3 regions of the Pseudomonas sp. AC247 genome follow, and region 1 is predicted to be linked to each of the others. Evidence: riboswitches for the same ligand, from Rfam matches in the RefSeq annotation. Region 1 holds a riboswitch; each other region holds the start of a gene.
What was found. A riboswitch is a leader RNA that binds a small molecule or an ion and turns the genes downstream of it on or off. The one in region 1 is predicted to bind cobalamin.
Positions count from the first base shown of each region.

Region 2: it holds a riboswitch for cobalamin, as region 1 does, so the genes downstream of both, cobO (cob(I)yrinic acid a,c-diamide adenosyltransferase) here and cobW (cobalamin biosynthesis protein CobW) in region 1, are expected to answer to the same signal.
Region 3: it holds a riboswitch for cobalamin, as region 1 does, so the genes downstream of both, ACZZ0B_RS09210 (TonB-dependent receptor plug domain-containing protein) here and cobW (cobalamin biosynthesis protein CobW) in region 1, are expected to answer to the same signal.

Region 1 covers NZ_OZ409829.1:2,713,559-2,721,312, reverse strand. Annotated here, with positions in the region: gene ACZZ0B_RS12480 (acyltransferase family protein) at 1-542, shown strand, start outside; gene nfuA (Fe-S biogenesis protein NfuA) at 600-1,184, shown strand; gene cobM (precorrin-4 C(11)-methyltransferase) at 1,396-2,142, opposite strand; gene ACZZ0B_RS12465 (cobalamin biosynthesis protein) at 2,224-2,637, opposite strand; gene ACZZ0B_RS12460 (CbtA family protein) at 2,634-3,335, opposite strand; gene ACZZ0B_RS12455 (CbtB domain-containing protein) at 3,347-3,544, opposite strand; cobalamin riboswitch at 3,669-3,890, opposite strand; cobalamin riboswitch at 4,860-5,071, shown strand; gene cobW (cobalamin biosynthesis protein CobW) at 5,171-6,244, shown strand; gene cobN (cobaltochelatase subunit CobN) at 6,248-7,754, shown strand, end outside.
Region 2 covers NZ_OZ409829.1:3,889,000-3,896,753, forward strand. Annotated here, with positions in the region: gene bluB (5,6-dimethylbenzimidazole synthase) at 1-189, opposite strand, end outside; gene ACZZ0B_RS17525 (cobyrinate a,c-diamide synthase) at 186-1,586, opposite strand; gene cobO (cob(I)yrinic acid a,c-diamide adenosyltransferase) at 1,583-2,194, opposite strand; cobalamin riboswitch at 2,276-2,505, opposite strand; gene ACZZ0B_RS17535 (hypothetical protein) at 2,669-3,253, shown strand; gene ACZZ0B_RS17540 (PQQ-dependent sugar dehydrogenase) at 3,320-4,633, shown strand; gene ACZZ0B_RS17545 (C40 family peptidase) at 4,767-5,303, opposite strand; gene ACZZ0B_RS17550 (C40 family peptidase) at 5,524-6,141, opposite strand; gene hda (DnaA regulatory inactivator Hda) at 6,368-7,072, opposite strand; gene ACZZ0B_RS17560 (AI-2E family transporter) at 7,289-7,754, opposite strand, start outside.
Region 3 covers NZ_OZ409829.1:1,976,373-1,984,126, reverse strand. Annotated here, with positions in the region: gene ACZZ0B_RS09220 (autotransporter outer membrane beta-barrel domain-containing protein) at 1-1,781, opposite strand, end outside; gene ACZZ0B_RS09215 (EAL domain-containing protein) at 2,035-3,618, shown strand; cobalamin riboswitch at 3,718-3,923, shown strand; gene ACZZ0B_RS09210 (TonB-dependent receptor plug domain-containing protein) at 4,017-5,954, shown strand; gene ACZZ0B_RS09205 ((2Fe-2S) ferredoxin domain-containing protein) at 5,954-6,313, shown strand; gene ACZZ0B_RS09200 (ABC transporter substrate-binding protein) at 6,310-7,239, shown strand; gene ACZZ0B_RS09195 (MBL fold metallo-hydrolase) at 7,387-7,754, shown strand, end outside.

The DNA.
Region 1 (7,754 bases):
TGGTGGTCGCGGCGCTGCTGTTTGCGGTGAGTCAGGCGTGGACGGGGTTTGGCTGGATCAGCGAATTTTATCGTTCGGACATCGTCTACGAGTTTTTGCTGGGGATCGGCATCGGCATGCTCCATCGTCGGGGCTGGATTGGCGCCGGTCTATGGCTGCCGCTGGCCGGGATCGTCGCGGCATTGTTGGCGATTTATCACCTGGCGCCGGCGCCTCGCCTGCTCAATTGGGGCGTGCCGAGTGCGGTGCTGGTGATGTCGTGCATGGCGCTGGAGCGTTATGTCGAGCGCAGTCGGCTGCTGAAACTGCTCGGCGACTGCTCGTATTCGGTGTACTTGATGCACGTGCTGGTGCTGTCGGCGGGCGGTTTTCTGGCGCGGCGCTACGGGATCAACCCGTATTTCATGTTCGTCGTGTGTGCGCTGGCGATTGGGATCGGCTCGTGGTTGAGCTACGAGTGGGTGGAAAAACGCAGCTATCGTTGGCTCAAGGCACGAATCGACGGCGAGTCGGACGCGAATCTTTCCCGACAAAAATACTAGGACTTTGTCCGGCGCAGCGATTGGCGTAAACTGCGCCCAAGCCTGCGAGGAGTTTCCATGACCGCTATTACCATTACCGACGCCGCCCACGATTACCTGGCCGATCTGCTCTCCAAGCAGAACACCCCGGGCATCGGCATCCGCGTCTTCATCACCCAGCCTGGCACTCAGTACGCCGAAACCTGCATTGCCTACTGCAAGCCGGGCGAAGAAAAACCTGAAGACACCGCGCTGGGGCTGAAAAGCTTCACCGCGTACATCGATCACTTCAGCGAAGCGTTTCTTGACGACGCCGTTGTCGACTATGCCACCGACCGTATGGGCGGTCAGCTGACCATCAAGGCGCCAAACGCCAAAGTACCGATGGTCAACGCCGACAGCCCGGTCAACGAGCGCATCAACTATTACCTGCAAACCGAAATCAACCCGGGGCTGGCCAGCCACGGCGGTCAGGTCAGTCTGATCGATGTGGTTGAAGACGGCATCGCTGTTCTGCAATTCGGCGGCGGCTGCCAAGGCTGCGGCCAGGCGGACGTGACCCTCAAGGAAGGCATTGAGCGCACTTTGCTTGAGCGCATTCCTGAGCTGAAGGGCGTTCGTGACGTGACCGACCATACGCAGAAAGAAAACGCCTACTACTGAGTAAGGTGTTCGCTGCGGAGAAGAAAAACGGCGCTGTGGCGAGGGGATTTATCCCCGATGAACTGCGCAGCAGTTCCAATTCAGGCAATGCATTTTCCCGTGATGAATGCATTGTCTGAAGCCACAGAATCAAAAGATCGCAGCCTTCGGCAGCTCCTACATTGGAATGTGTTTCCCTGTAGGAGCTGCCGAAGGCTGCGATCTTTTGCTTTCAGGGTCTGTAAAGGTGTGCATGCCCCGCGCGGTACAGCGATGACTCGCTAAACACCTCACTCCCCAACACCCGCCCGACCAGTATCAACGCCGTACGCCGAAAGCCTTTCGCTTCAACCTTCCCGGCAATATCCGCCAGCGTCCCGACCACCCAATCCTGATCCGGCCACGTCGCCCGGTGAATCACCGCAATCGGGCAATCAGCGCCGTAATGCGGCAATAGCTCGGCCAGAATCTTGTCTAGGTGATTAACGCCCAAATGAATCGCCATGGTCGCACCGTGCTGCGCCAGACTGCCGAGTTCTTCACCCGCGGGCATCGCGGTTTTATCGGCATAGCGGGTCAGAATCACGCTTTGTGAAATGTCCGGCAGCGTCAGCTCCGCACCCAGCAATGCCGCACACGCCGCCGTTGCCGTCACGCCGGGAACGATCTCAAACGGAATATTCAGCTCGCGCAAATAGCGAATCTGCTCACCAATCGCGCCATACAGACTCGGATCGCCGGAATGCACCCGCGCCACATCCTGACCGTTCGCGTGCGCGGTTTTGATCAGTTCGATGATCTGTTCCAGATGCAATTCGGCGCTGTTGACCACCGTTTCAGCCTGATGACCTTCAAGCACCGCCGTCGGCACCAGCGAGCCTGCATAGATGATCACCGGGCAACTGCGGATCAGCCGCTGGCCTTTGACGGTGATCAGTTCCGGGTCGCCGGGGCCGGCGCCGATGAAGTAGACGGTCATCGTAGAATCCTGTGAAAAAGAGGCGCAGCAATGGCTTCAGATGAAGATTGCTCATGATCGATGGCGGGGATTATCGGGTTTTTACGCGGCGCCGGCCAATGCGAAGGTGGCCTGGGCGTATTTTTGCCGGGAAATCAGCAGTTTTGCCGGTGCCTGAATCAACTGTTCGGCGAGGGCCAGCGCAGCACTTTCGGCAACGCCGTAACAACCGGTGCGTTCGTAAGCGATCTCGGAACGATGGCTGAGTCGCTCTTGGTAACTGGCCAATTCCTCGCTGCTGAAGTACAGCAATGGCAACGCCAGTTGTGCGGCGAGTTCCTGTAAACCGGGTTCATCGCGTTTCAGGTCGATACTGGCCAGAGCCTTGACCGCATGAAGCTCGATGCGATGTGCCTGTAACGCCTGATCAAGTAACGCGCGCAGCGTGCTGGCAGGGCAGCCGCGCTGGCAGCCCAGGCCGACCACAAAGGTCGGCGCTGCGCTGTCATTTGTCATGCGTGGTATTGGCCAGCGCTTTTGCGGCGGAACAACCAGGCACTGATCAGGCCCAGGGTCAGCCAGAACACTACGTTGGTCAGCTGCGAAGCGATTTTGAACTGCGCTTCCAATGCTTCAGGGGCGAGCATCGAATGCACTTGCGGCTGTGGGGCGCCGATCACGTGCGGCACGGCGAGAATCGCCACACCGAGGACTTTCATCAGCCAGTGACGGCTGAACGCGATCAATGACAGGCCGACGGCAGTCGACGCGGCAGTGCCGATCCACCACATCTGTCGCGAAGCCAGATCAGCGGCCGCGGTGCCCGGCAGTTCTGGCGGCAGGCCCAAAGTCGGCGCGAGGACGAACGTGGCGTAGCCGGCCAGGCCCCAGAGCAGGCCTTGCGAGGTTTTGGTCGGTGCGCGCAGGGTGTAAAGGCCGGCGAGCATCAGGGCGAAACCGACGGCTACCACCAGATTGCCGCCCGTGGTCGAGACCACGCGCTGCCAGCCGTCTTCCGGCTCCCAGGCTTCGGCGTCGTGGGTGTGGCCGGCCATGGCGCCTTCGGCGTGTTCATGCACGGCGATGGGTTCGGCTTTTTCGAAAGTTTCCGCTTGAAGAATCAGCGGCGAGACCCAGAAGCTTTGCAGCAGGGTGAGGAGCAGGGCGGCCAGAAGACCGGTGAACCCTGCGGTTTGCGCAATACGCTTGATCATGTCGGCAGGTCTCAGTGGCACGGGAACGCGGCGCTGTGGCGGGTATCGTGGGCGGCGTTGTGCACCGCTTCGATGTGCGAGAAGCCGGCGAAGTAGACCAGGCTGGCGCCGAGGATCGACGCGAAGATCGCGGCGCTCAGGCGTTGGCTCAGTGTGGCGCTGCTGGTGATTTTGTCCGTGTTGCTGCCGGTGCTGCTGATGATCGACATGGCGCTTCCCTCTGGAGTGTCAGCGGGTGAATCGAGCGCATGAAAACCCCTGCGGGTCGGGCTCGCAGAGGTTCGAACAGCGCCCGCCCACCGCGGGTTTGTTATGTTCAGCGACGCACGAGGTGCGAGCTGTGTGTTGCGGGCCGGTCTCCGGGCTCACGAGGGGTTGGCGTCAGGCCGACCTGCAAGCGTCTCCTTCCCATGCCGTACGGGCACAGTGGTTTTGACGCTTCGCTCGCTTACCGTTGCGGGGGCAGCACCGGACTGACATGGGCTTGAGTAAAGCACATGATTCACCGGTTTCCCGTTTCACCCTGTGAAGGGCACCCGTAACAAGTTGTGTAGGAGAGCATGGGGTTGGGTTTTTAGTCAATTTTTTGGGGTGGATCCGTTGCTGCGGTAACGGCGTCTTAGGGTTCCGCCCTTACGGCGGGTCACCTTTTCCAAACGCCGAAAAGGTAACCGAAAAGGCTTGCTCCTACGTGCGGCCCGCTCGCTGGGGCTCGGGGTCCCTTCGCTCCGGGATCGATCCGGGCGCAGCGCCTACGGTTTGCTTCGCTGCACCTCCTCTCGCTGTGTTTGGCTGCGCCAAACGGTCGCTGCGCTCCCACGCCCGGATCAATCCCTCCACTCAGCCTTCCGACGTCGCCTTACAGATCAAAAGCCGCAGCCGAGCTAACGCTCATCCTGTTGAGTGGTGAGGAGCGTGGGTGTTCCGCTTTTGATTTTCGTAGGAGCAAAGCTTGCTCGCGATGACAACATACTTTCCGATGCGATCACCTGTAGGAGCTGCCGAAGGCCGCGATCCTTTGACTTTATCTTTTAAGAGCAAGATCAAAAGATCGCAGCCTGCGGCAGCTCCTACATGGGTTATCGGCTGTGCTTTTTGTTCGCTGGCGAAAGCAGGCTGGCAGCCTACCCACCTTTCGACGCAATCCCCTGTAGGAGCTGCCGAAGGCTGCGATCTTTTGATCTGCTTTGGCTCTGGCTTTTGATCTTTTGCCCCTTCGGCAGGCCGAGCGTAGGTGTCCATCCGGGGGGCAGGCGCGCAGCGCCGTGCGGCGCAGCCGCACACATCGAGAGGAGGTGCAGCGAAGCAAACCGTAGGCGATGCCCCCGGATGGACACCGTAGTGAGGGAACACTGAGCCTCAGCGAAGTGCCGTACGCCGGGGCAAAGCCTTTTGGGTTACCTTTTCGGCGTTTGGAAAAGGTGACTCGCTGTAAGAGCGAAACCGCCAGCGGCAGCACCCGCAGCAACGGATATGCCCCCAATACCAAAACTCAACGCCCATTGACCCACCACCAACCGATGCGTAGCCTTGCGCTTTCGAGGTTCTTCGGCCCACGCCGAAGCTAAGAAGGGAACGCGGTCAATGCCGCGGCTGCCCCCGCAACTGTGAACGGTGATGTTCGCTGCCACGCCACTGCCAGCTCAATCGATGAGCCCGCGGGAAGGCGCAGCAAACGCCAGGCCTCGCGCCTGAACACCGTCAGCCAGGAGACCTGCCTCGTCACAGATTCTCACTACAACCGGGCGGGGTGATCCGGTGGCGAACTCTCCAGGCACGCACGCGCGCTGCCGGTTCTCGTCCCGTATGCCCGCCGCTTGCCAAAGGGCATACCGATGAAAACACTGGCCAAACTCCCCGTCACCATCGTCACCGGCTTCCTCGGCTCGGGCAAAACCACGCTCCTGCGGCACATGCTCGACAACGCGCAGGGCCGTCGTATCGCGGTGATCGTCAACGAGTTTGGCGAGCTGGGCATCGACGGTGAAATCCTCAAGCAATGCACCATCGGCTGCAGCGAAGAAGAAGCGGTTGGTCGCGTCTACGAACTGGCCAACGGCTGCCTGTGCTGCACCGTTCAGGAAGAATTCTTCCCGGTGATGCGCGAACTGGTCGCGCGTCGTGGTGACCTCGACCACATCCTCATCGAAACCTCGGGCCTGGCCCTGCCGAAACCTTTGGTCCAAGCCTTCCAGTGGCCGGAAATCCGCAGCGCCTGCACCGTTGATGCAGTGATCACCGTGGTCGACAGCCCGGCCGTGGCCGCTGGCACCTTCGCCGCGTTCCCGGATCAGGTCGATGCGCAGCGCAAACTCGACCCGAACCTCGATCACGAATCGCCGCTGCACGAACTGTTCGCCGACCAATTGGCCAGCGCCGACCTGGTGATCCTCAACAAGGCCGACCAGACCAGCCCGGAAGACCTCGCTCGCGTACGTGCCGAAGTCGCCGAAGAGTTGCCTCCGGCGGTGAAAATCATCGAGGCCAGCAACGGTCGTCTGCCGCTGGACGTGCTGATCGGCCTCGGCGCCGGTTCCGAAGAACACATCGACAGCCGTCACAGCCATCACGATCACCACCACGGTGATGGCGATGACGATCACGATGACCACGATCACGACGCTTTCGACTCGATCTCCATCGAACTGCCGCAAGCCGACGAAAGCCTGCTGCTCGACGCCCTGACGCAACTGGTGGTCAAGCACGGCATCCTCCGTGTCAAAGGTTTCGCCGCTATCCCGAACAAACCAATGCGCTTGCTGATCCAAGGCGTGGGCACGCGTTTCGACAAGCATTTCGACCGTCAGTGGGGCGCCGAGGAAGTGCGCGTGACGCGTCTGGTGTTGATCGGTCAGGAACTCGACGCGGCGCAACTCGAAGCGCAACTGCGCGCTGCGCTCAGCGTTTAAGCCATGCACCTGCTCAGGACTCAGCCCGGCGGTTTCGTCTCGGATGACAACATTGCCGACCTTGGCCAAACCCCCGCCGAGCTGGTGATCCTGTGCAGCGGTGATTCCAGCCTGGCGCTGCTCGCCGAAGCGGCGCAGCAGTTGCCCGAGGATTATCCGAGCCTGCGTCTGGCCAATCCGATGCAGGTGCAGAATCACGCTTCGGTCGACTTGTACGTCGATGAAGTGTTGCGTCACGCCAAGGTCATCCTGATTTCGCTGCACGGCGGCATCGCCTATTGGCGGTATGGCGTCGAGCGTATGATCGAGTTGGCCGAGCGCGGTGTGCAGGTGATTCTGGTGCCGGGTGATGATCGGCCCGATCCGGAGCTCAGCGACTTGAGCACCGTCAACGCCGAAGATCGCGACCGGCTCTGGCAGTTCTTGCGCCAAGGCGGCCTGGGCAACGCACTGGATTTCTTCCGTTGCATGGCCAGCCGTTGGCTCGGCCGCGATTACGCATGGAACGAGCCGCAAACCCTGCCGCGCACGGCGATTTACCACCCGACTAAAAACACCGCTGCACTGAGTGACTGGCAAGCCGAATGGCGGCCTGAGCAACCGGTTGCGGCAGTGCTGTTTTACCGCTCGCATTTGCAAGCGGCGAACACCGCGTTCATCAATGTTTTTTGCCAGCGTTTGCAGGCGGCGGGGCTTAATCCGCTGCCGATCGCGGTGGCCAGTTTGAAAGAGCCCGGCTGCCTCTCGGTGGTCGAGGATTGGCTGGATGAAGTCGAGGCAGGGGTGATATTGAACACCACCGGTTTCGCTCAATCCAGCCCTGAAGCGCCGCATTTGCGGCCGTTTCGCCGCAACATTCCGGTGATTCAGGCGATCTGCGCGCAAGACAACGAGCCCGGCTGGCGCGACAGTGAGCAGGGCCTCGGCCCGCGTGATCTGGCGATGCACATTGCCTTGCCGGAACTCGACGGGCGCATTATCAGCCGGCCGATCAGCTTCAAGGATCTGGCCTGGCGCAGCGAGCGCAGTCAGTCCGATGTGGTCTGCTATCGCGCGCAGCCTGAGCGTATGGATTTTGTCGCTGAACTGGCAAGGCGCTGGATCGATCTGGCGCGGGTGCCGAATGGCGAAAAACGCATCGCCTTGATTCTCGCCAACTACCCGACCCGCGATGGGCGCATCGGCAATGGCGTCGGCCTCGACACCCCGGCGGCGGCGCTGAATATTCTTCGCGCCTTGCAGGCCGAGGGCTATCCGATCACGGCAGAACTGCCGAATAGCGGCACCGAGTTGATCCAGCAATTGCTCGGCGGCGTCAGCAACGATCTCGACACCATTGACTTGCGGCCCTGCCAGCAAAGCCTGGCCATGGACGCTTACCTGGCGATGTTCAACGCGTTGCCCGAAGCCAATCGCAGCGCCGTGGTCGAGCGCTGGGGATCGCCGCAAAACGATCCGCTGTGCCGCGACGGGCGGATGATGATCGCCGGCATTCGTTTCGGCCTGACCT
Region 2 (7,754 bases), 1.2 Mb from region 1:
GTCGCTGATGCGAATGAAGCGCCAGGGCTGCATCAGGCCGACGCTTGGCGCCTGGTGGGCGGCTTCCAAAAGTCGGCGCAACAGCTCCGGCTCGACGCTGCCACCGGTGAAGTGGCGCATGTCGCGGCGTTCGGCGATGGCTCTGTAAACCGCTTCGCGCTCGGCTTCGGAGAATGCGTTGTCGGTCATGGCCCCATCGCGAGCAGGCTCGCTCCTACAGGGGATTGCGTTTCGTCAGGCACACCATCGCCCACTGTAGGAGTGAGCCTGCTCGCGATAGCGTCCTCAAGGGACGGCGCAAACAATGCAGCGACAGCCGCAGGATTCGACGGAAAATAGAAGTGCACATAAGAAGCCGTCATCCGCCCTTCCCGATAAACCGCCTCGGCGCCGCGCCCACCATTCGGGCTCAGCCCTCGAGCAATCGGCGTCAGTTCGGTAGTCGTCAACGAATGATGATAAGTGTGCCCACGCAACGAACCTTCCGGCAGATCCACCGCCTGCAACGCCAACGCCGCCAGACGCTTCTGCATCACCGCGTCGCCCTTGAGCAGCCCAACCAGCTCAGCGCGAGTGCCTTCAACATCCGTCAGCGAATCGAGCAAATACAGCATCCCGCCACACTCAGCGAGCAACGGCTTGCCCGCCGCATGGTGTGCAAGGATTGCCGCAACCATCGCGGTGTTCTGCGACAACGCAACATGGTGCAATTCCGGATAACCGCCCGGCAGGTACAGACTGTCCGCCTCCGGCAATTGCGTATCGCGGATCGGCGAGAAAAAGCTCAACTCGGCGCCCATCGCCCGCAGCAGATCCAGGCTAGCGCCGTAAGTGAAGGCAAACGCCTCATCACGTGCAACGGCAATGCGCACATTCTTCAGCAGCGGCTCAACAGCGACGACGTCCGGCGCGGCAAATTCCACGGCCGGTGGCAGCGCTACCTCGCAGCTGCTGGCCAGTGCATCGGCTGCGGCGTCGAGACGCACATCGAGGTCATTCAGTTCGCTGGCCTGGACCAGCCCCAGATGCCGACTCGGCAATTCAATGCCGGTCTCGCGCGACAATGCGCCGTACCAACGCAGACCTTCGGTAAGGCTGCCTTCCAGCAATTGCGCATGACGCAACGTGCCAACCCGGTTGGCCAAAACCCCGGCAAATGGCAGATCCGGCTGATACTTGGCCAGTCCCAGCGCCAGCGCACCAAAGGTCTGCGCCATCGCCGTGCCGTCGATCACCCCGAGCACCGGCACACCAAAATGCCGCGCCAGATCCGCGCTCGAGGGCGTACCGTCAAACAGGCCCATCACGCCTTCGATCAGAATCAGATCCGCCTCGGCAGCGGCTTCCCACAACAGCCGACGACTCTCCTGCTCGCCGACCATCCACATGTCCAGTTGATACACCGGCGCACCGCTGGCACGCTCGAGGATCATCGGATCAAGGAAGTCCGGGCCGCATTTGAACACGCGCACTTTGCGCCCCTGATTGCGATGCAAACGGGCGAGCGCGGCGGTGACGGTGGTCTTGCCCTGACCGGAGGCCGGAGCGGCGATGAGCACCGCCGGGCAGTGACGTGGTTGATTCAAAGTTCGACGCCTTTCTGCGCTTTGATGCCGGCCTGGAAGGCGTGTTTGAGCATGCCCATTTCGGTGACCGTGTCGCCCATCTCGATCATTTCCGGCTTGGCCGCGCGACCGGTGACGATCACGTGCTGCATCGGCGGACGTGCCTGCAGATCGCTGAGCACCTGATCGAGATCGAGGTAGCCGTGCTTGAGGGCGATGTTCAGTTCATCGAGCACCACCAGGCCGATCGACGGATCACGCAGCAGCTCACGGGAAACCGCCCATGCCGCTTCGGCTGCAGCGATGTCGCGCTGGCGATCCTGAGTTTCCCAGGTGAAGCCCTCGCCCATGACATGGAAGCGCACTTGCTCGGGGAAGCGGCGGAAGAACAATTCTTCGCCGGTGCTGTTACGCCCCTTGATGAACTGCACCACGCCGCACTTCATGCCGTGCCCCATGGCGCGGGCGAGCATGCCGAACGCCGAGCTGCTCTTGCCTTTGCCATTGCCGGTCAGCACCAGCACCAGGCCGCACTCGTCGGGGGAGTTGGCGATGCGTTCGTCGATCACGGCTTTTTTGCGCTGCATACGCGCCAGATGGCGTTCGTCGCGCTCGGGGGAATCAGTCATGGGGGAGCTCTCCGTTGGGGCTGGATAACGGCGGGCAGGCACAAGAATAGACGGCAAAAAGCCTGGCATCGCCCACCGTGATGCCGCTGGATGGATCAGGCCGGTCTCCGGGCTCATGAGCGGCGTTGGCCTGGCTGCGCGCCTTCCCGCTTCTGTCGAGGCAGTGGCTCAAGGCGCAGCTTTTACTCATTTACCGTTGCGGGGGCAGCGCCGGGATCGTGATTGTTCTTCACCTGAAGACAACCCTCACCGGCTTCCCTGTTTCACTCTGTCGACGTGGGTCACAGAGCACCTGAAACAAGCCGCGAAGGTTAGAGGGTTGGGGGTGGAGCGTCAATTAAAGAGGCGGCCATCGGGCGAATAACTGCCGTCGATCAATTATCTGGCGCCAATCTTGTGCCACACTGATACAAATGATATCAAAGAGCCATGCTTTTCCCGAAAAAGCCCATCACAAGAATAAGGATGATGACGATGCAAGGCATGATCATCAGCAACCCGCGCCTGGAATTCCTGCGCCCGCTGCTTGAACGCTGGTTTGACTGTATCGACCGCTTTAACGCCGTACGCGGCGACAGCGACACACCGTACTGGCATGACGAGAAAGCCAATCTCGGCCTGCTCTCGGCAGCGGCGTGGATGGCCGAACTGGTCACCCTGAACGACACGCCCACGCGCAAACAGAATGAAGAAGGTGAGCGCAATGCCCGCGCCGACCTGTTCATTGCCAGCGCCGAAGATCGCGCTTACATTCAGGCTACGCAGCGCTGGCCACGGGTCACCAACCTCAACCTGACCCAAGCCCTGCTCGACATTACCAACGATGCCAAACGCATCAGCTTTGCCAGCGACCTCAAGCTCGGCTGCCTGTTTGTCGCCCCGCAAAAAGCCCAACACAGCGCCAGCCCCGAAGAGCTGCAAGACATGGTCGACGACCTGCAAAAGGAACACACCTGCGCGGTCGCCTGGTATTTCCCCTACGCCTACCGCAAATTGCGCAGCGAAGCCGGCAATTATCATCCCGGCATTGCCGTGCTGTTCAAGGAGGCCCGCGGCTGAGCAGTTGAACCATCGGGCTTGCGACCTCCTCTATGATTAGGAATGCATTCATAGGGAAGATCAGCAATGCGCAAGCCCCAGCTCGTTTTCGTCATCGCCCTCGCCGGAGGGCTCGCCGCCTGCGGTGAATCCTCCAGCCTGCAAGTCACCGACGGCACCGGCCCGTCGCCGAAATTGCCCGAACCGAACAAGACCCTGATCCCGACGGTGAACATCGCCCCGGCGATCGGCTGGCCGGAGGGCGGCAAACCGACGGCGGCGGTCGGCACTCAAGTCGCGGCATTTGCCGAAGGCCTCGATCATCCGCGCTGGCTCTACGTGCTGCCCAACGGTGATGTGCTGGTGGCGGAAACCAATGCACCGCCGAAACCCGACGACAGCAGCGGCGTTCGTGGCTGGGTCATGAAGAAAGTCATGGGCAAGGCTGGGGCCGGCGTGCCGAGCCCGAACCGCATCACCCTGCTGCGCGACGCCGATCACGATGGTGTGGCCGAGACGCGCACGGTGTTTTTGCAGAACCTCAATTCGCCCTTTGGCATGACCCTGGTCGGCAATGATTTGTATGTCGCTGATACCGATCGCCTGTTGCGCTTTCACTACGAACCCGGCGCGACCGAGATCAAGTCGCAGCCAATCAAAGTGACCGATCTGCCCGGCGGCACGTTGAACCATCACTGGACCAAAAACGTCATCGCCAGTAAGGACGGCGATAAGCTGTACGTCACGGTCGGCTCAAACAGTAACGTCGGTGAGAACGGCCTGGATAAAGAAGAAGGCCGCGCGGCGATCTGGGAAGTCGATCGGGCGACCGGCAATCACCGGATTTTCGCTTCGGGCATTCGCAACCCCAACGGCCTGGCTTGGGAGCCTACCAGCGGCGCACTGTGGACAGCGGTCAACGAGCGTGACGAGATCGGCAGCGACCTGGTGCCGGATTACATTACTTCAGTGAAGGACGGCGGTTTCTACGGCTGGCCGTTCAGTTATTACGGGCAGCACGTCGACGTTCGAGTGTCGCCACAGAATCTGGATCTGGTGGCCAAGGCCATCGCCCCGGATTACGCGGTCGGCCCGCACACCGCATCGCTCGGCCTGAGCTTCGCCGAAGGCAACACCTTGCCAGCGCAGTTCAAGGAAGGCGCGTTCATCGGCCAGCATGGATCGTGGAACCGTAAACCGCACAGTGGCTACAAGGTGATTTTTGTGCCGTTTACCGGCGGCAAGCCGAGCGGTAAACCGGTGGATGTGCTGACCGGGTTCCTCGACAAGGACGAAAACGCGCTGGGGCGCCCGGTGGGTGTGGTGATCGACCAGCAAGGTGGCTTGTTGGTGGCGGATGATGTTGGCAACAAGGTTTGGCGAGTAACTTCTGCCAAATAATTTAGCGCCTGCCCCAAAACAAATGTAGGAGTGAGCCTGCTCGCGATAGCGTCGTATCAGTCGACATCATTTTTGACTGAATGAACGCCATCGCGAGCAGGCTCACTCCTACAGGGGATTGTGTGCAGTTGGATTATGGGTTGTGCGCCAGATGCTCAGGTTGCAATACGCGCTTGGCGCTTAGATAGGCCTTCTGCCAATACGCCTTCGACAGGCTGTCGAGCTTCACCGTGCCGCCCGTTGCCGGTGCATGCACGAAGCGCCCTTCACCAACGTAAATCCCCGCATGACTGACCTGCGAGCCGCCATTGGTGGCGAAGAAGATCAGGTCACCGGTCTGCAAGCCTTCCTTGCCGACATTCGGTGCCTGCATCACGATCAGCTCACGTGTCGAACGCGGCAGGGAGATACCGGCTGCGTCGCGGTAAACAAAACCGATCAAGCCACTGCAATCAAAACCCGAATCCGGCGTATTGCCACCCCAACGATAAGGCGTACCAACCAGGCCAAGCGCGCGAAACAGCACGTCTTCAGCAGCCGGCGAGAATGATTGAGAGGGGCCGAACACGACCGGCGCGCGAACTACCGGCGCAGGCGGCGGTGTGCGACTGGCGCAGGCGCTGAGCAGCGCTGCACAGAGCATCAAAGTGAGGCGGGCCGACATCGTCATAAGCAGAACATCCTGATCTGGCTGCGGCTTTCTCTGCCGGATGGACAGAAAACAAAACCGCCTGCGGAGCACGCAGGCGGTTTGCCATCAATATAGATACAGGATTCTAGCGGCTACGCGGCAAACTTCAAGTAAGACTTTAACTTCACCTTGTAAAGTCTAGGTCTACTCCGTTGCCGTAACCGTTTGTCGCCGCGAACGCAGCGACAACGGGGGGGAATTACTTGCGAGCGGTGACCACGGTCGGGGCCATCGCGAGTGCGCGCTTGGCTTCGATGAAGGTCTTGTTCCAGTAGCTGTCACCCAGGCTATCGATGCGAACACCGCCACTGCGACGACTGCTGGAATGGATGAACTGGTTGTCACCCAGGTAGATCCCGGCGTGACTGACACGACCGCGACGACCGTTGGTGGCGAAGAACAGCAGATCGCCCGGCTCAAGGTTGCTGCGCGAAACCAGCGGCGCATCCACGTTGATCATTTCGCGAGTGGAGCGTGGCAGGTTCATGCCGGCTTCTTCGCGGAACAGGTAACCGATGAAACCGCTGCAATCGAAACCGGCTTCGGAGGTACCGCCGAAACGGTAACGGGTACCGATCAGGGACATGCCGCGTTCGAGGATGCTGTCGGCCAGGACAGGAAGCTGATAAGGCTTCTTGCCGTTGAATTCGTTGAGTTCTTTTTCGGTATCCAACTCTTCCTGGTAAATAACGGAAGACTGGGCCGTGGCAGAATTTTTAACCTGTTGAGGCTGCTCTTGAACTGGAGAATGAGCAGCGCAACCGAACAACAGGGTGACAAATGCGAGAGGCACGAGGGGTGCGAAGCGCTTTAGCATGGGCACGACCGTGGTTGATAGTTGTAAAGAAGCCGAGACTATGCCCGCTATCAGCCTCATTTGCAAATTCAATCGATCTTTTTGTGACTTCTCGGTTTCTCGTTTACATCTAAGCGCTTAAGCCCTTTTGAGTCGATACGCGGCCTGCACCACGTGCAGGAAAGCGGATTTTCTGGCGCCTGAAATATGCCGAACGCCGCTGAGAGCCCCGGAATAAAAGGGATGACTACCAGCCGAGGGTTTCTTTGAGGAAGGGGATGGTCAGCTTGCGTTGCGCCTGCAAAGAGGCCTGATCAAGTTGCTCGAGCAGGTCAAACAGCGCACTCATGCTGCGCGTGCCACGGGTCAAAATAAAATGCCCGACCTCATCGGTCAGGTGCAAACCGCGACGCGATGCGCGCAGCTGCAAGGCACGCAATTTGTCTTCGTCGGAGAGTGGGCGCATCTGGAAAATCAGCGCCATGGTCAGGCGCGACTTCAAGTCGGCCAGTTTGACCGGCAGTTCACGCGGCGAGGTGGAGGCCGCGATGAGCAGGCGGCGACCGCTGTCACGCAAGCGGTTGAACAGATGAAACATTGCCTCTTCCCAGTCAGCCTTGCCGGCAATCACCTGCAGATCATCCAGGCAAACCAGTTCGTACTGTTCAAGGTTGTCGAGGATTTCAACACCGCGATCCATCAACTCGGCCAACGGCAGATAGACTGCCGGCTCACCCATCTGCTCAAAACGCAGGCAAGCCGCCTGCAACAGATGCGTACGCCCTACGCCGTGCTTGCCCCACAGATAGATCAGGCTTTCTGTCCACCCGGCGTCGGCTTCGCATAGGCGCTCGACATAGCCGAGTGCAGCGGCATTGGCGCCTGGGTAGTAGTTGATGAAGGTGGCGTCGTCACGCAGACGCACACCTAGGGGCAGCTGAATCGGTTTCATGCTGACTGAACAGTTCTCAAGGAACCGTTAGTGGCCTCTGTGTAAAGTTTGCGAAGTTTATACCCGTGAAGCTGAGCGCACAATGCGACAGAGTCCAAGCAAAATCAAAGGTTTGCGTTAACACGCTGGTTTTATGACAGATTCTCTGACGGTGTCTTGCCAGCATTGCCCGCAAGACACGGGCCAACCCGGCTTCCACCGGGCCGCCCGCCGGTATTACAACTCCGGTTCGTCGACACCACTATAAATTTCGGAATCCTTGTACAAGTCGTGGACATGGCGCACCAGCACCATGATCACCGCCGCTACCGGCAGCGCCAGCAGCACCCCGGTGAACCCGAACAGTTCGCCACCCGCCAGAATCGCGAAAATCACCGCGACCGGGTGCAGACCGATGCGGTCACCGACCAGCAACGGCGTCAGCACCATGCCTTCCAGCGCCTGACCGACCATGAACACCGCGACAATCCCGATCATCGGATACAAATCACCACCGAACTGGAACAACCCGGCAATCAGCGCCGCGCCAATGCCAATGACGAAGCCCATGTACGGCACGATAGCCGCGAGACCTGCGATCAAACCGATCAACAGTCCCAGCTCCAGGCCAACGATCATCAGGCCCGCCGCATAAATCACGCCCAGCGCCAGCATCACCAGCAACTGTCCGCGCACGAATGCG
Region 3 (7,754 bases), 740 kb from region 1:
CTGTTGGTCAGCGAAAGGCTCGCCGCGCCTGAAGCCTGCGCAAGAATCCCCTGACTGTTGCTGCCGCCAAGCGTCTGGATCGCCCCGCTGTTGACGATGGTTTGGCTGCCGCTGACCGACAACGTGCGAATACCGCGCTGCTGATCGCCGCGCGCGATCAGCTCACCGCTGTTACTGACGTTCAGCGTGCCGACGCCGCTGCCGGCGTTGAAGGCATTGCCCGCCAGAATCGCCGCGCCAGCGCCGTTGACATCGATCAGCGGCCCGGTAAACGTGACGCCGACATTGCCCCCCAAAGTCAGCGCCTGTATGCCAAACGAACCGATGCCGGTGCCGTCGCCTGAGCCGGCATCGGAATGGGTAATGATCGTGCCGCCAGCGTTGACGTCGACCGTGCCTGTCGGCGCCTGGGTCGAGACATAAATACCGTTGGCATTGCTGTGCAGTGTTTCGATGCGGTCGCCGGAATAGTTGACCCGCACGTTGCCACCGGTCGAGTCGACCCGAATGCCGCCCGCACCAAAACCACTGGCTAAAATGTCGCCGGAATAATCGATCAGCACGTTGTTGTTTTCAGCGCTGACGATGATGCCGTAAGCCCGCGTGGTGTTGGGGCTGCCCAGTACGGTGAGATTGCCGCTGCCGGTGACCGTCGCATCGCCGGTACCGCGCTTGATGATGTAGATCGCCCTTGAACCGGCGGTATTCGCGGTGCTGCCCACCGTGATCGGCGCGTTGTTGTCGATACTGATCGACCCGCTGCCACCGACGTTGTCGTTGGCGTAGATACCGTGGGCGGCACCGCCGGTAGTGGTGATCGCACCGTTGTTGACGATGGCGATACTGCCGACCGTGGAAAAGGAACGAATGCCGAAACCGTTGAGGCCATTGGTGCTGAGGGTGCCGTTATTGGTCAGGCGGGTATTGCCGGCGCCACCTTCGGTGAAGAGGCCGAAGGCGTTCATGCCGATAGCCTGGACGCTGGCGGCGCTCACCACGGTGGTGTTGCCGTTGACCGCTCGGGTGTGAACCCCGGCGTGATTGCCGATGCCGGCAGTCGGCAAGGTATCGTCGATGATCGGCAGCCCGGCAGACAACGCATCGTCGTTGTTCACCAGAATACTCACCCCGGCACCCACATTGACGTTGCTCTCGCCACTGCCGGTGGCCTTGGTCCAGATGCCGTTACCGCCAAGCAAGGTGATTTGCCCGCTGCCTTGATGGCTGAGGTTGATCGCACCGCCGCCGCTGGCGTTGATGTCGATGCCATCGTGCTCGTTGCCGACCACGCTGTTGAGAATATTCAGCGTGGTGCCGGAACTGACCGAGAACGTCGACGACCCGCTGCCGGCGTTGGTGATTGCCAGGGCGTCGAGCCCACTCCCGCCGACGTTGACCGTGTTGGTACCGCCATTGACGGACAGGTCAGCGTTGCCGGTGCTGCCAATCACGTTGGCAAACACCGCGTTCGCGGCCGTGGGCGGAGTGCTGTCGATCGTCGTGCCGCTGAGGGTCAGCGTGGTGTTGGCGTTGTTGCCGCGGCTGAGCAGTGACGACCCCGCCGTGGTGGTAATGCTCGTCCCCGCTTGAGTGCTGATCGCCGCATCGACAGTCACAGCGGGCATACAGGTTTGCGAGACGTTATAGGCACCCGCCGCCAGCGGTCCGCAGGCGGCCTGCGCGTCTGTCAGCATCAGCGCATTGGCCATGGCGACCACCACGGCACTGCGCAGCAAATGCGGGGCAAACCCGCCGATGGAGTGCTCGCAAACACGTTGCATGAAAACCTCCTTGTTAGGTGTTATCCACGGCGAACGGGCCACGCTCGGCGCCACTTGAATGTTGCCTGCTGATCACAGCTATAGACCTTAGTAGTTATTTCCGAAGAAGGAGCAAAACCGACCGAGGCTCAACCCATTCATCACCGACATTGATCTGCAGCAATATCGGCAAACCGCAACCGCCGTATTCTGTCTTTGCTGGATACAGCCGTGCTGTGCGCACGTCACAGGCCTGTGGCCAAGGTGGCGACAAATGAACAAAAAACGCATCGTCTGGGGGAGCATTCTCCTGGGGTTTCCGTGTGTCTTGCTGCCAGTGATTCTGATGGGCTACCTCGCCTGGATGCTCAATCTGGCGTCTGCTCAGCAGCGTCTGGAAACTCTCGCCGCTGTGGCCTCCAGCCGCGCCAATGGCACGTTCAACGAAGCCGCCGGGGCGCTGAAAGCCATCGCCGGTTCCCACCTGGTACCGTGCACGCCCGAGAGCATCGATGAGATGCGCCTGCTGACCATCAACACCTTCTCGGTGAAGTCAGTCGGCTATGTCGAAGAAGAGATTTACGCCTGCGGTTCCTGGGGGCCGGTCGGTCATCACGCCGTCCCTTGGCGCGAAGACTTCACCAGCGCCGATGGCGTGCGCGTGTCGCTCGGTGTGCAGTCACGCATCGTCCCGGCCAAACCGATGATGGCCCTGCAATATGCAGCGTTCAATGTGCTGGTCGACCCTGAGCAATTCCTCCAGGTGATGCTCGAAGACGATCTGCATCTGGCGGTCGCGACCGCGACCGGCCAACTGGTCAGCGCCTCGCGCCCGGGGGCCGAGCATTTTCTGAGTCGAGTGCACTCCGGCCCTCACGCAGGCCTTGAAGACGGTTATCTGTACACCCTCGTACACAACGGCGACTGGGTCGCCATTGCCACGCTGTCGCGCCATGAATTGATGCAGGGGCTGGTCCGCCGGGAAATGCTGCTGTTGCCGATTGGCGGCTTGCTCGCCGGCGTGTTGGTGTTGCTGATCATCCGCCGCACCCGGCAGCGCTTGTCGCCGCTGGCCGAGCTGAAACTGGCGGTGCGCAATCGCGAGTTCATCGTGCACTACCAACCGATCGTCAGCCTCAGCGATGGCGCCTGTGTCGGCGCCGAAGCACTGGTGCGCTGGCGCCATCCGGACGGCACGCTGGTGCGCCCCGATGCGTTCATTCCGCTGGCCGAGGACAGTGGCCTGATTTTGCCGATCACCGATCAGGTGATCGATGCGGTGATGCGCGACCTCGGTCCGCTGCTGGTCAAGGAACGGCAGCTGCACGTGGCCATCAATCTGGCGGCCAGGGATGTCAGCAGCGGTCGTTTCCTGCCCGGTCTGGAAGCGGCTGCCCGCAACGCCGGCGTGCAGCAGAAGCAGATCTGGCTGGAAGCCACCGAACGCGGTTTTGTCGATATCGACGCCGCCCGCGCCACCGTCAATCAGGCGCGCTCGCTCGGTTATCTGGCGGCCATCGACGACTTCGGCACCGGGTTTTCCAGCCTTCAGCATGTGCAGCAGTTGCCGCTGGACGTGCTGAAGATCGACAAGTCGTTCGTCGACAACATCGATCAGGATGCGGCGACCGGTTCCGTGACCGGGCACATCATCGAAATGGCCAAAAGCTTGCGCCTGAAGATCGTCGCAGAAGGCATCGAAACCGCGGCGCAACGCGATTACCTGCGCGACCACGGCGTGCATTACGGCCAGGGCTGGCTGTTCGGCAAACCGATGCCGGCCGAGGAGTTTCTGCGCTTTTATCGAATGCGCGCCAACGTGGTCATCGACCACGCGGCGCTGGAGGGTGTGGCCTGAGGTCAGAAGCGCGCCTTGACCGAGACCATGAAGTTGCGTGGATCACCGTAGTAGTTGCCGAAGGTGCGCAGAAGTTGACGAACGGTCTTTCGAATGTTCAGATGCCGCCCTGTTTCAGGTGTCCCATGCCGCCGTGCATGGGGTGAAACGGGAAACCGGTACGTTCGAATCGAACAAGTCCGGTGCTGCCCCCGCAACGGTAGGCGCGTGATGCTTTCAACAAACCACTGTGGCCAGACGGCCATGGGAAGGTGAAAGCCTCGATACGCGCGAGCCCGGAGACCGGCCCGAAATGTCTGTTTGGCAAAATCCTGCGGTGGGCGGGCATGGGCCGGTATTGGCTGTGCGCGATGCCTTCTCCTGCATGCTCTTCTGCGAAGATCCTTTTCGAGAAGACAATGATTCGACCTTTCAACACCTCTGCTCCAACCCTTCTGTTCGGCTGCCTGTTCAGCCCTCTGTTGCTGGCCGACGACACGGCGCTGGAACTCAATCAGCAAATCGTTTCCGCCCCGTCGGTGGAGTCCACCACCGTCGCCGACATGGCGCATTACGGCAGCAAAGTCGAAATCGTCAGCCGCGAACAGATCGAGCGCGCCGGGCCGAGTGCCGACGTCAGCCGGGTCATGCAGATGTTCATTCCCGGCCTCTACGTCGCGCCGAAAAACGGCCCGTTCGACTACGGCACTTATTCGCTGCTGGGCGGGCACAATGACGACACGCTGATCCTGCTCGACGGCGTGCGCCTGAACAATCGCCTGTACGGCGGCCTCTATCTCGACACCCTGCCGGCCAACGCGATCGAGCGCATCGAAGTGCTCAAGGGTGGGCAGAGCCTGTTGTTCGGCACACAAGCGGTGTCGGGGGTGATCAACATCGTCACCCGCAGCCCGCAGTCGCGCCAAGCCATGGGCGAAGTGAACCTGGGCGTCGACACCTTCGGCGGCACCACCGAAGACGCGCGAGTGGAAAACATTTTCACCAACGGTTTTGGCGATCTGGGTTTGCTGGCGTACGTCAGCCACAACGTCTCCGACGGTTATCAACCGTATCGCAACCGCAACCTGAAAAACGTCACCGAGAAAAAGCGTGCCTACGAAGTCACCACGTTCGGTGGCAAGGCGATCCAGTCGTTCGGCGACGATTCGCGGCTGGAGCTGTTTTATCAATACGCCGACGCCAAACTCGATTTCGCCCGCCCGGTCGACAATCACAACACCACCAACGACCGTGTGCAGCAGATCGCTACCGCGACGTTCGAACAGAGCCTCAACGAGCGCTTCAGCTACTTCGTCAAAGGCCACATCAACGATTGGGACACGCGTTACACCCGGGTCAACAATGTCGAGGGCGGCGCCACCAAAGTCATCAATCACAACGACTACTGGGGTTTCACTGACTGGGGCGTGCAGGCCGAAGGCAAGGCTGAACTGCCCGGCGGCCATGTGCTGGTGTTCGGCAGCGACAACCAATGGTTCAAGGGTCAGGACGATGTGCTGATCATTGACAACGACAAGGCCGAAGCCCACGCGATCTATACGCAATTGCGCCCGCAGATCGACGCCCTGCCCGACTGGCATCCCAGCATCGGCGTCCGTCACGAGGCCATGGGCGGCGGCGACAGCGCCACGGTCGGCATGCTCACTTCGCTGTATGACCTCAGCGACAACTGGTCGCTGCGCGGTCAATACGGCAGCGCCTACAAGCTGCCGAATGCCGAGCAACTGTTCGTCAACGAACCGGGCGACGAGCTTGGCAACCGCAATCTCAAACCGGAAAAAAGCCGCAACGCCGAGCTGGGCCTCGACTACAAAGGTTTTTTGCTCGACCGCGAATTCAGCGCCAGCGTGACCCTGTTCAAACGCAAGATCGACGACCTGATTACCCTCGACGACATTCAGTGGGTCAACGGTGAAGGGCAGATCCGCATGCGCGGTTTCGAGGCCGACGCCAAACTGGCGCTCAATGACCAATGGAGTGTGCAGGCGGACATGACCCGCAACCTCACCGAGTCGCGCACGGGCGTGACCATCAATGACATTCCGAGCTTCTTCGCCCGCTCGCGCGTGGGTTATGAGTCGGAAAATCGCCTGTGGGGCGCTGGCGGGGCGATCCGTTATATCCGCGACATCACCAGTTCGAAGCAGGTCGAGTACGGTCATTATTCGGTGGTGGATGCCGACGCCTATCGCTACCTCGACAGCGCCCATCAGCACCGCGTCAGCCTGTTGGTGGAAAACCTGTTCGACCGCAATTACGTCACCAGCCGTTCGAGCAACGTCGACAACCTCGGGCGGCCGTTCACCTCCGAAGTGCGCTACACGTATCGCTTCTGATGAGTCAGATCAAAACCATCGACGGCGTCGACACGCACCCGGACTGGTCGCACGTGCCGGCGCATGCCCGCCACGTGTTCATCTGCACCGGCCCGCGCTGCACCCAGCGCGGTGCCCAGCAGTTATGGAAAACCCTGCGCCGGCACTTGCTGGAACATGACCGCATCGAGACGCCGGGCGGCGTGTTGCTGACCCGCACGCATTGTCAGTTTCCGTGCAACCTCGGGCCGGTGCTGACGGTGTACCCGGAGACGTGCTGGTATGGCGTGCACAGCAAGGCTGACGTGCAGCGATTGGTCGAGGTGCATCTGGTCGGCGGTGAGGTGGTCGAGGATTTGCTGATCAGGGCGCAGCCATGAAAACGCTTGGGTTATGCCTGGCCGCCCTGCTCGGCGCAGCACCGGTATTGGCCGACAGTTACCGCAACTGCGGCGAAACCTGGAACGCCGCGCCGCCGTCACGGATCGTCGCGCTCAATCAGCACGCGGCGGACATCGTTCTGGCGCTGGGAGCCGGGCCTGCGCTGGTTGGCGTGGCGTATCTGGACGACACCGATGCCGGCCAGCGTCAGGCTGAGTACTTCGGCGTACCGGTGATCGCCCGTCAGTACCCGGCCAGCGAGGTGCTGTACGCGCAGCGGCCGGACCTGGTGATCGGCGGCTTCGCCACCGCTTTTGGTGACGGCGTGACATCGCGCTCAGGGCTGGCGCGCAACGGCGTCGGCTCGTACTTGCTGGAGTCGGCCTGCGCCGGGCATTCACTGGATTACTTCGGGCATGTGCGCAACGACCTGCTGACCCTGGGCCAGTTACTCGACAAACAGCAGCAGGCTCGGCAACTGATCGACGCCATGGACGCGGACCTCGCCAGCGTGCGCGCGCTGGTCGGCACGGAAAAACCGCTGTCGGTGTTCTATCTCGACAGCGAAGTCAAAGGCCTCGACAGCGAAGGCCAGCGCGGTTTCGTCACCCCGCTGTTGGCCGCTGCCGGCGCCCGCAATGTGTTCGCCGAGATTAATCTGTATCGGGTGACGGTGAGCCGCGAAACCCTCCTCGCCAGCGACCCGGACGTAATCCTGCTGGCCGACGCCGAATGGTCACCGGCCCGCCGCAAACGCTATCTGCTGAGCCACGATCCGGTGCTGTCGCAACTGCGCGCCGTGCGCGAGAACCGCCTGATCGACATTCCCTTCACCCACTTGCTGCCCACGCTGAACAGCGGGCGGGTTGCGCTCGACCTGGCGCAGCAGATCAAAAATCTAAAAGATCAGCAGACATCTCCCTGATCCTTCTTTGGCGTATTAGACGATCCTCCAATTGCTGTTGGATGCTCAATTTGCGATCCTCTGGCTCCCTGTGTAGAGCTCCGCTCGGGACTCGAGAAGCACTACCAAACAGCACTTCGCAAGCGCCAGGAAATAAAGGACGACCTTATGCCACGGAATGAGCCGCGTGACCCGATACAACCTGAAGAACGAAGGGATGGAGTCTTGGTATATGTTAACCAGGCCGATATGCATCCAAAGGAAAATAAACATACGGTTTTGTTGGATGTTCGAAACCATCAAGATGCCGTACGCCTCTCAGAATTTTTCAATGATAGACGCGATAGACCGGCGTCGATGTTTGAGCTCAAATACACTCCACCAAGCCGTACACTAAGCCGTAACGGGCAGTTCAGACACAATCTACTTAAAGAAGGTTATTGGTATTTTTTGCCGTTCCGTTACTTGGAAACTGCGGTGTACACGGCTGTACCAGAAGGTGGAGGGGGCGAACTCTATCTGCGGGCATCATTGAA